3 regions of the Vibrio sinaloensis genome follow, and region 2 is predicted to be linked to each of the others. Evidence: riboswitches for the same ligand, from Rfam matches in the RefSeq annotation. Region 2 holds a riboswitch; each other region holds the start of a gene.
The links. A riboswitch is a leader RNA that binds a small molecule or an ion and turns the genes downstream of it on or off. The one in region 2 is predicted to bind thiamine pyrophosphate.

Region 1 (3,275 bases), on a different replicon from region 2:
CTCAAACCAAGGGGACTTTGCCGGTCAAGGCAATAACCAGATGTTGTGTGGCGACCCGATCACTGGCGAAGTGCGCCGTTTCCTGACGGGGCCTATCGCGTGTGAAATTACCGGGTTAACCTTCTCACCTGATTACAAAACCATGTTTGTTGGCGTTCAGCATCCGGGTGAGAGAGGCGCACCGTCTCACTTCCCAGCGGGCGGTAACAGTAAGCCACGTTCGACCATCATGGCCATCACTCGAGAAGACGGTGGCGTGATTGGCGCATAAGCCATCAAACGACATAGGAATGGGGCAGTGTGCCCCATTTTTTATGTATTACAGTGACGGTGAGCATAATTATGCGCGCAGCAGCATAAAATTTGTGATCTTTTGACCAATAGACACTAAATATGGTTGCTTCATCTATACGGTATCACTATATTGAAAGGGTAGCCGAATAACTTCAAAGGTGTAGAGAACCAAGTAAACTCCCAGAGCAAATACGAACAACTGAACGCAATAGACACACACAGCCTAACGAGCAATTCGTTATCGTGCATCGAAAAACGTATAAGAATTAGTATTTTCAACGGCCTTTTGCTTTACCCCTCTTTATCTCTCACCTGTGAGTTATCGATACATTTTTTGATAACCCAGAAGGAGAATGATTATGGTATCACTAGGTATAATCGCGTTAGCTTTCTTCGTATTTATGTGCTGCTGGGTTGCACAGCATGGCCTGCCCGTTTTGGGTATGAAGCTGGACGAGTCGGACTTACTGCTTATCTCAGAAATGTCTGGCGAAGATGTCCTTGAAGCATAAATGACTTTACGCTAAGCAAAAAAGGAGCCGTTGTGGCTCCTTTTTTGATCTTGTGGTTCGAGCTTAGCCGTTTCAATACCCCCCCACACAAATCCCACACCACCTATTTGTCCCGATTGGCATCATTCAGCGTTTGCTTAAGGGTGTGTTTGATAGTGTCGAACCTTGCCGGGAGGCGACGATGACGTTTGGTCAGCAAATACAGAGTTTCAATCACGGTTTGCTTGGATGGGTAAACGGCAATGCGCTCTTTGTCACTGAAAGCCTCCAACGCACTTTGTGGGAGCACGGTAAAGCCTCGCCCTTTGGCGACCGGGAGCAGAATTTGACTCAGTTGGTTGATATAACCTGTCACGGGCAATTGATTGATATTAATGGTGGCTAAGTCAGGTTCAGCGCAGCGTGAGAAATACAGCGATAAATAGTGCTCGGCATCAGGGTGACCAATTAAGCCGATCGCTTGTAGTTGCGCTAAAGTTAAGGTTTCGGTTTGGCACATTTTCGGCAGCATTAAACAGAGCGGTTCATCGCCGATTTTAACCGACTCGACTCTTGGGTCTGAGCTTTGATGAGTCATGAGGCCAATATCGACGTCGCCATTGATCACACCCGCCAAAATCTTTTGCTGTGGAGCAACCTCTAGGTGGGTCACCAGCTGAGGGTGTTTACATTGTAAATCGAGTAAGTGAGGGTAGAGCCGCAGTGCCAACGAGCCTGAGCATGACACAGCCAACTTGCCCGAAAAGGGATCATCTTGGTCAAGCGATTGCAGCATTTGCTGCTGCTGCGATTCCATCTCAAGCGCATACTGGTAAACGGTTTTGCCCGCCTCGGTAATTTCGAAGCTTTTGTTATGCCTTTCAATCAATGGGTGACCACACGCCTGTTCCAGCTTTTTAATGTGCTGACTAACCCCTGGTTGGGTCATAAACAGTTTGTCAGCGGTTTTGGTGAAGTGGCCAGTATCAATTAAGGTGGCAAATGTTTTAAGCCAAGCTGGATTGAGCATGCGCTATACCTATAAGAGATGGTTATGTTAATGAGTGTATATGATAACAATAAATTTCGGTACTGCGGCCACTGGCTCACCGTTGTGACATTTTACCCTGCACATGGGCAATAATTGCTGCTAATATCCAACTTCGATAGTCGGGGTGCCTAGTTAAGGCTGAGATCGCTGTGCGAGACCCGTTGAACCTGATTCAGTTAACACTGACGTAGGGAACTATAAACGCAGTCCTATCCTAGGCTGCGTCCTTATTCGCTTTGCAATAAGGGTTCCTGCGTCTTGTTGTAGGAGCTTTTATGCCACATTTACAAGACACTTCTCCCATTGTTCTCACTATTGCTGGCTCTGATAGTGGCGGTGGTGCTGGAATCCAAGCTGATATTAAAGCCATCTCTGCCACGGGTAGTTATGCCTGTTCAGTGGTCACGGCGATCACCTCGCAAAATACCCAAGGCGTACGAGCCATTCACCCGATTCCTATCGAGCATGTTGCCAGTCAGTTAGCGGCTGTGTTTGAGGATTTGAATGTGGTTGCGGTGAAAGTGGGTATGCTCGCCGATGCCAACATCATTCAAGTGGTCGCGGATCACTTGGCCAAGTATCGTCCCAAGTTTGTGGTTGTCGATCCGGTGATGGTGGCGACCAGCGGCGACCTGTTACTCGAGCAGCAAGCGATACAAAGCCTGAAGCAACAACTGCTTCCTCTTGCCGACTTAGTGACCCCTAATTTGCCAGAGGCGGCTGCACTGCTTGATATACCGACACCAAGCAGCGAGGATGAAATGGGCGCGCTGGTGGCTGAGCTGCGCGGGCTAGCGTCTAATGCCGTACTGCTAAAAGGAGGTCATTTAACCCACCAACCGACCAGCAACGATCTACTGGTCACAGCGGACGACTACGAGTTGGTGCGCGCCAAGCGAGTGCTCACCAACAACACGCACGGCACTGGGTGTACGTTATCGTCGGCGATTGCTTCCTATGTCGCGCAGGGGCATCGCTTGCATAAGGCAGTCTGTTTAGCTAAACAATATCTCACTCAGGCACTGACCCATGCCGATGATCTGCAAGTCGGTCACGGACACGGACCGGTGTCGCACTTCTTTCCTGGCCATTACAATGTGCGCTAGTAGATAGCGCAAACGGTGAGCAGGCCGAGGTTAATTTCGCTAATGGCTTCTCCTGACTCAACATCGCTGCTTTTGAGTGCTAAGATCTTTGTATCTAAGTGAATGAGATGATTACGATGCAAGCGCCAAAACAGCCACAAAACGAAGCGCAGCGAATTGAGGCGCTAAAACGACTCAATATTCTGGATACTAAACCTGAGGAACGCTTTGACCGAGTGACCCGTCTTGCTCGACGTTTGTTTGATGTGCCCGTCGCTGTGGTCAGTTTGGTCGACTCGGATCGCCAATGGTTTAAATCTTGCGATGGCCTGGATTTTAGTGAAACATCACGCG
Region 2 (3,275 bases):
GGTGATCATCCCTGTCTTGACGTCTTCCTTGTTTGGTAAGCCTAAGTGCTCTTTTGGTGTGACATAACAAAGCATGGCACATCCATACCAACCGATCATCGCTGCGCCAATACCGGAAGTGATATGGTCATAACCAGGCGCAATATCGGTTGTCAGTGGACCAAGCGTATAAAAAGGCGCTTCATGACAGTGCTCCAACTGCTGTTCCATGTTCTCTTTGATCATGTGCATAGGAACATGGCCAGGCCCCTCGATAATGACCTGAACATCATATTCCCAGGCAATCTTAGTCAGCTCACCTAAGGTGCGAAGTTCTGCAAATTGAGCCTCATCGTTAGCATCGGCAACCGAACCTGGACGAAGACCATCGCCAAGAGAAAGTGCGACATCATACTTGGCACAGATTTCACAGATCTCTCGGAAGTGGGTATATAGGAAGCTTTCTTGGTGATGCGCTAAACACCATTTCGCAATAATAGAACCACCACGAGAAACGATGCCAGTAACACGCTTAGCTGTCATTGGCACATAGCGAAGTAGTAAACCAGCATGGATAGTGAAATAGTCAACGCCTTGCTCTGCTTGCTCAATTAGAGTATCGCGCATCACTTCCCAGTTAAGGTTTTCCGCAACACCGTTCACTTTCTCAAGCGCTTGGTACATGGGTACAGTACCGATCGGCACTGGACTATTACGTAGAATCCACTCGCGAGTTTCGTGAATATTTCGTCCAGTAGAGAGATCCATAACGGTATCTCCACCCCAGCGCGTTGCCCATACTAGTTTCTCTACTTCTTCTTCAATCGAAGAAGTGACCGATGAGTTACCGATGTTGGCGTTTACTTTGACCAAAAAGTTACGTCCAATGATCATTGGTTCGGATTCTGGGTGGTTGATATTAGAAGGGATAATCGCGCGACCTTCGGCGACTTCTTTACGTACAAACTCAGCGGTAATGTCTTTTGGCAGATTGGCACCAAAGCTTTGACCCGGATGCTGTTGATTCAGCACTTCATCGCGGTATTGAGCACGCCCCATATTTTCGCGAAGGGCGATATATTCCATTTCAGGGGTAATAATGCCTTTACGAGCGTAATGCAATTGGGTCACACAATGACCATCTTTGGCACGTCGAATGCGTGGTAGATTACCGTAACGCAGTTCGTCTAACGTTTGGTCTTCTAAGCGTTCCTTTGTGTACACCGAGCTTACTTCATCAAGTAACTCTGTGTCACCGCGCTCTTCAATCCACCCTTCTCTAAGCTTAGGTAAGCCGTTATAAAGGTCAATCTCATGGTTTGGGTCAGTATAGAGTCCAGACGTGTCATAGACACGCACAGGCTCATTGGGTGAGAAAACTGGTGCTTCCTTAGTGCCACCTACAAGACTATCGGCGAGGGTAATTTCTCGCATTGGCACCTGGATATCCGGGCGAGAGCCCTCAACATACACCTTATGAGAGTTTGGGTATGGTTGGACAGAAAGTGTATCGATGAATTGTTTAGCTTCCAGTCTCGCTTGCTTGCGATTCGACATAGCATTTTTCCTTGCTTGTTATTCTAGATAAAAAGATTTTGGATAAAAATGCTTGGCGGAAAGATGCGACAAGAGGTATCGAACGCTGCGCTGGAGATGGCGCTTAGTGCTATCCGATATTTGATAAAAGACCAGTGTGATACTGGTAAAGATATCTCTCTTGTTCCCTTCGCAGATTCTAATCTGATCAGGTTCAACGGATCCCGAATTAACGGTCTCAGCCTTAAGGCACTCCGACAAGTGAAACGAGTATATAAAATCGGCTTGGTTAAACCAAGCCGACCTGTTCAAAAAATGTTAAAAAAAGAGATTTGCGTTTCGACCTCAAGTTTTTATTAGGAGCTGAAACCCTACCCAGGCAGCAGAAATACTAAGTACAACGTTGAGTAGCACATTGAGGCCCATCTTTAAAAAAGCGCCCTGCTGCATCAGCAGTACATTGTCCATCGAAAAAGTAGAAAAGGTTGTTAATGCGCCTAGGAAACCGAGGCCGATAATCTGCCGCCAAGGCTCAGTGGACAGCTGACCGTTTTCAAAGGCGGCGATCAGCAGTCCCATAATCAAAGAGCCTACTACGTTGACGGTAAGCGTTCCGTATGGAAAACCGCGACCTAGCAATACAATGCACAACTCTGATATCAAATAGCGAGAACATGCGCCGAAAGCACCACCGATTGCGATAAAGCCAAGAATAGAAAGTTGACTCATAACTGCCCCTAGAAAGATTTGTACCATTATTGTACCGCTCAGAGACAAATAATCGACAAAAATTAACGACCTACTCGCCGTGAACACCTTGATATTTAAAACGTTACAGGAGTCACTTACGTTGAAATTTTTGTTTAGAGTAACAACTTCACCCACCCTAAAGTGCCGTTGTTGGATAAATAGATTCTATAAGACAGTCCAGAGACGGGAAACACTATGCAGTTGTTAGCCAAGAAGTGATTAAAGTGGATATAGATGGCAGGGGTGGAGAGATTCGAAAGCTTCGCCCCAACACGCGCTGTCTCTGGTAAATCGGGGAATCCGCTGCTCAGCCAATTGAATATTTCAACATCAAAAAGCAAAAAGGCTCTAGCCGCATGACTAGAGCCTTATATATGGCAGGGGTAGAGAGATTCGAAAACTTCACCCCAACACGCGCTGTCTTTGGTAAATCGGGGAATCCGCGGCTCTGCCAATTAAATTAGTTCAACATCAAAAAGCAAAAAGGCTCTAGCCGCATGGCTAGAGCCTTATATATGGCAGGGGTGGAGAGATTCGAACTCCCAACACGCGGATTTGGAATCCGCTGCTCTGCCAATTGGAGCTACACCCCTGTAGAGTATTTCTAATTTTAGATTCGAAAAAACCTCGCCATAGCGAGGTTTCTGAATAAGTGGCGGAGCGGACGGGACTCGAACCCGCGACCCCCGGCGTGACAGGCCGGTATTCTAACCAACTGAACTACCGCTCCGCACTGGTTAGACTCTTGAGTCTAAGTTTTTGCCTTTAGATTTTTCTAAAATCTAAAAACGAAATGTAAGCCTGGCGATGTCCTACTCTCACATGGGGAAGCCCCACACTACCATCGGCGCTAATTCGTTTCACTTCTGAGTTCGGCATGGAATCAGGTGGGTCCAAATCGCTATGGTCGCCAAGCAAATTCTTTAATCTGGAAAGCTGTTATTGTGTTCTCTACACATTCAATCTGCTCTTGCTTTGAGTCCATCAAAACCCTTTGGGTGTTGTATGGT
Region 3 (3,275 bases), 360 kb from region 2:
CTTGTCCCAATGGCCCATTCCCAGATGGGCACAGAGTTTATGCTGCTCGGCGGGAATCGTATCCAACGACTGCAGCAATAATCGCGTCGCATAGGGTAAGTTAAAAAACACGTGTGCGAGCAAAATACCATTGAGGCCATAAATCGAAAATGGCAGTTGGCTATCAAGCAGCTTAACCCCCTGAGCGAGTAAACCGCTGTTGCCATAAATCGCCAACAAGCCAAACACACCAACTAACACCGGCAATACCAGGGTCGTAGCAAACAGCTTGAGTAGCAGAGATTTGCCGATGAAATTTCGCCGCGACAACGCGTGCGCCACCGGTAGAGCAAAGCCGACACTGAGCAGAGTGGACAGCAGCGACTGATAGAAGCTGAACTTGGTGACATGACGATAGTAAGGATCATGCCAGACACTCAATATATCCAGCGTCGGCGCATAACTCAGCAATGCTGACAACGCAGAAACGATAAAGGCCGCGATGATAATCGCGACCCCTAGTCCAACTTTAGGAACCTGATACAAAAGTGACCTTTAGAAGGTTAACGCGTTTTGCCACTCGCGAATCCACGCTTTACGATTTTGCGCGACCTCGTCAGCAGAAAAACCGAGCGCTTTACTTGGCGTCGTTAAGGTTTCAAACCCTTGTGGCAGTGCAACATCTGTCACTGGGTACATCCAGTTTCCAGTCGGCATGGCTGACTGGAACTCATCACTGAGGATGAAAGCCATAAACTGGTCAGCCAACTCACTGTTCTCGGTGCCCTTCACTTTAGCTGCCACTTCCACTTGGGTGTAATGACCTTCGGCAAAATTTGCCGCTGCATACTTGGCGTCTTTTTCTGCGATTAAGTGATAAGCCGGAGAGGTGGTGTACGACAGCACAAGATCCGATTCACCCTCAAGGAACATAGAGTAAGCTTCTGACCAGCCCTTAGTCACAGTGACCGTCTTTTTCGCCAGTTGTTGCCAAGCTTGAGTGGCCTTATCGCCGTAGACAGATTTGATCCATAGCATCAGCCCCTGACCCGGGGTAGACGTGCGCGGGTCTTGATAGATGACTTTCAGGTCATCGCGAGACTCGATCAGCTCTTTGAGACTAGCCGGTGGGTTGGCGAGCTTTTCCGTATTATAGACAAAGGCAAAATAGCCAAAATCGTAAGGTACAAAGGTCGGGTTGTTCCAGCCATTTGGCAGATTGACCTTGCTGGTATCGACTTTGTGCTCAGCCAGTAGACCGGTTTGTTGTGCTTCGGCCATCAGGTTGTTGTCTAGCCCCAATACAATATCGGCCTTACTGTTTGCACCTTCTAGACGTAAGCGATTGAGAATAGACACGCCATCATCGAGGGCGACTAAGTTGAGGTCACAACCGCATTGAGCTTCAAAAGCTTTCTCAATGGTTGGGCCTGGGCCCCAATCGGCGGCAAACGAGTCGTAGGTATAAACGGTTAAGGTGTCGTTGGCTGCAAACGCAGACCATGATGTCAACATGGCTGCGGCAAGACCGCTGATTGAAATGGTGCTTAGAGTGGTATTCACTGCTCGCTCTCTCCTTGTGTGAGCGGCACAGGGTTGAGGGACGTCAGTTAATCGGTGTCCAGACTCAATTCCTACGCCAGCATTATCTGGTTCAGGTACACGGGTCCCGAGCAAAGCTCGATCTCAGCCAAGCGCCAATCTTGATTGGCTCAATAGCTCCCCGATGAGTTACGGTCAAATTGTAATAGTTATCACACTCAATAGCCATCCCTAAAACATGAAGGGCATGGTGAGTTAACAGGCCAGTTCATCCCTGTAAGCCTGAAAGCGCTATCTGAGTGAAATTGAACAATCGGTACGGTTACAGATTTTAAATCTGACGCGAATCATAGCCCCAACGTGGCACTAATCCTTGCTCAACACCTAAGTGGTCGAGAATACGCGCCACCATAAAGTCGACCAGATCTTCTATCGATTTAGGTTGATGGTAGAACCCCGGCGCAGCAGGCATAATAGTGACGCCCATCTGGGACAGTTTGTGCATGTTCTCCAAATGCAGCGTCGAAAACGGTGTCTCACGCACCACCAACAGTAGCTGTCCCCGCTCTTTCATCACCACATCGGCCGCACGTTCAATCAAGTTGTCCGACATACCGTGTGCAATAGCGGCAACGCTTCCCGCTGAACACGGACACACCACCATCTGCTTCGGCGCAGCAGATCCTGAAGCGACGGGAGAAAACCAGTCATCCTTGCCACACACCACCAGCTTCTCGCTATCGCAGCCAAGATGGTTGACCAAGGCTTGCTGAGCGGCGTCGGGGTTTGCTGGAAGCTTTAAGCCATGCTCGGTCGCCAGTACCACTCGCGCCGCGGACGAGATCAGCAGATAAACGCGATACTCTGCGGCCAACAAACATTCCAATAAGCGCAGACCGTAAGGCGCACCTGACGCGCCAGTAAAAGCTAAGGTTATCGATTTAGAGGTATTGTTGCTCATAGTGACTCGGTTATTGGGCCAATTTGGCCAGTAGTTTGTCGTGAATGCCAGCAAAGCCACCGTTACTCATGACCAAAATATTATCGCCAGGCTGTGCTGCGGCCGCAATTTTTTCTACTAAGATATCGATATCATCGCTGGTCACAGCGGGTTGTGTGCACTTCAGGGCCACCTCATCCACCGACCAGTCAATGCCTTGTGGTTGATAGAGAAACACCTGATCGGCGGCGGTCAGTGAGGCTGCAAGCGTCTGTTTATGCACCCCACGTTTCATGGTGGCACTGCGAGGCTCTAACACCGCTAGAATCTTGTCTTGGCCGACCTTGTTACGTAAACCACCTAAAGTCAGTTCAATCGCGGTTGGGTGATGGGCAAAATCGTCATAAACGCGAACGCCGTTCACCTCGCCTTTTAACTCAAGGCGACGCTTAGTATTAATGAATTTCGCCAGCGCCTCACAGGCGAGGTCGGGGGTGACACCCACATGGCGAGCAGCGGCAATGGCCATCAAGGCATTATCTACATTATGGTCGCCGACCAAATCCCACTGGACGCTCCCAACCACTTCACCTTGGAATCGCACCTCAAAATGAGAGCCATCAGCAACCATTTTGTTTGCTTGCCATTGCCCTTGTTGACCGCTGTATTCGGTCTCACTCCAGCAGCCACGCTCTAACACATCGGCTATCGCCCGATCCTGTTTAGGGGCAAGAATGCGTCCATTGCCCGGCACCGTGCGGACCAGATGGTGGAACTGACGTTTAATCGCTTCCAAATCATCAAAGATGTCTGC

Region 1: another riboswitch for thiamine pyrophosphate. It lies ahead of thiD (bifunctional hydroxymethylpyrimidine kinase/phosphomethylpyrimidine kinase); the one in region 2 lies ahead of thiC (phosphomethylpyrimidine synthase ThiC).
Region 3: another riboswitch for thiamine pyrophosphate. It lies ahead of thiB (thiamine ABC transporter substrate binding subunit); the one in region 2 lies ahead of thiC (phosphomethylpyrimidine synthase ThiC).

The regions. Positions count from the first base shown of each region.
Region 1 covers NZ_CP096200.1:702,639-705,913, reverse strand. Annotated here, with positions in the region: gene MTO69_RS16765 (PhoX family protein) at 1-271, shown strand, start outside; gene MTO69_RS16760 (hypothetical protein) at 654-806, shown strand; gene MTO69_RS16755 (LysR family transcriptional regulator) at 910-1,815, opposite strand; TPP riboswitch at 1,947-2,047, shown strand; gene thiD (bifunctional hydroxymethylpyrimidine kinase/phosphomethylpyrimidine kinase) at 2,112-2,942, shown strand; gene MTO69_RS16745 (GGDEF domain-containing protein) at 3,059-3,275, shown strand, end outside.
Region 2 covers NZ_CP096199.1:2,933,930-2,937,204, forward strand. Annotated here, with positions in the region: gene thiC (phosphomethylpyrimidine synthase ThiC) at 1-1,536, opposite strand, end outside; TPP riboswitch at 1,684-1,782, opposite strand; gene crcB (fluoride efflux transporter CrcB) at 1,861-2,244, opposite strand; tRNA gene MTO69_RS13435 (tRNA-Trp) at 2,782-2,858, opposite strand; tRNA gene MTO69_RS13440 (tRNA-Asp) at 2,919-2,995, opposite strand; rRNA gene rrf (5S ribosomal RNA) at 3,065-3,180, opposite strand; rRNA gene MTO69_RS13450 (23S ribosomal RNA) at 3,271-3,275, opposite strand, start outside.
Region 3 covers NZ_CP096199.1:323,012-326,286, reverse strand. Annotated here, with positions in the region: gene thiP (thiamine/thiamine pyrophosphate ABC transporter permease ThiP) at 1-525, opposite strand, end outside; gene thiB (thiamine ABC transporter substrate binding subunit) at 535-1,542, opposite strand; TPP riboswitch at 1,594-1,715, opposite strand; gene MTO69_RS01590 (flavin prenyltransferase UbiX) at 1,853-2,482, opposite strand; gene mpl (UDP-N-acetylmuramate:L-alanyl-gamma-D-glutamyl-meso-diaminopimelate ligase) at 2,493-3,275, opposite strand, start outside.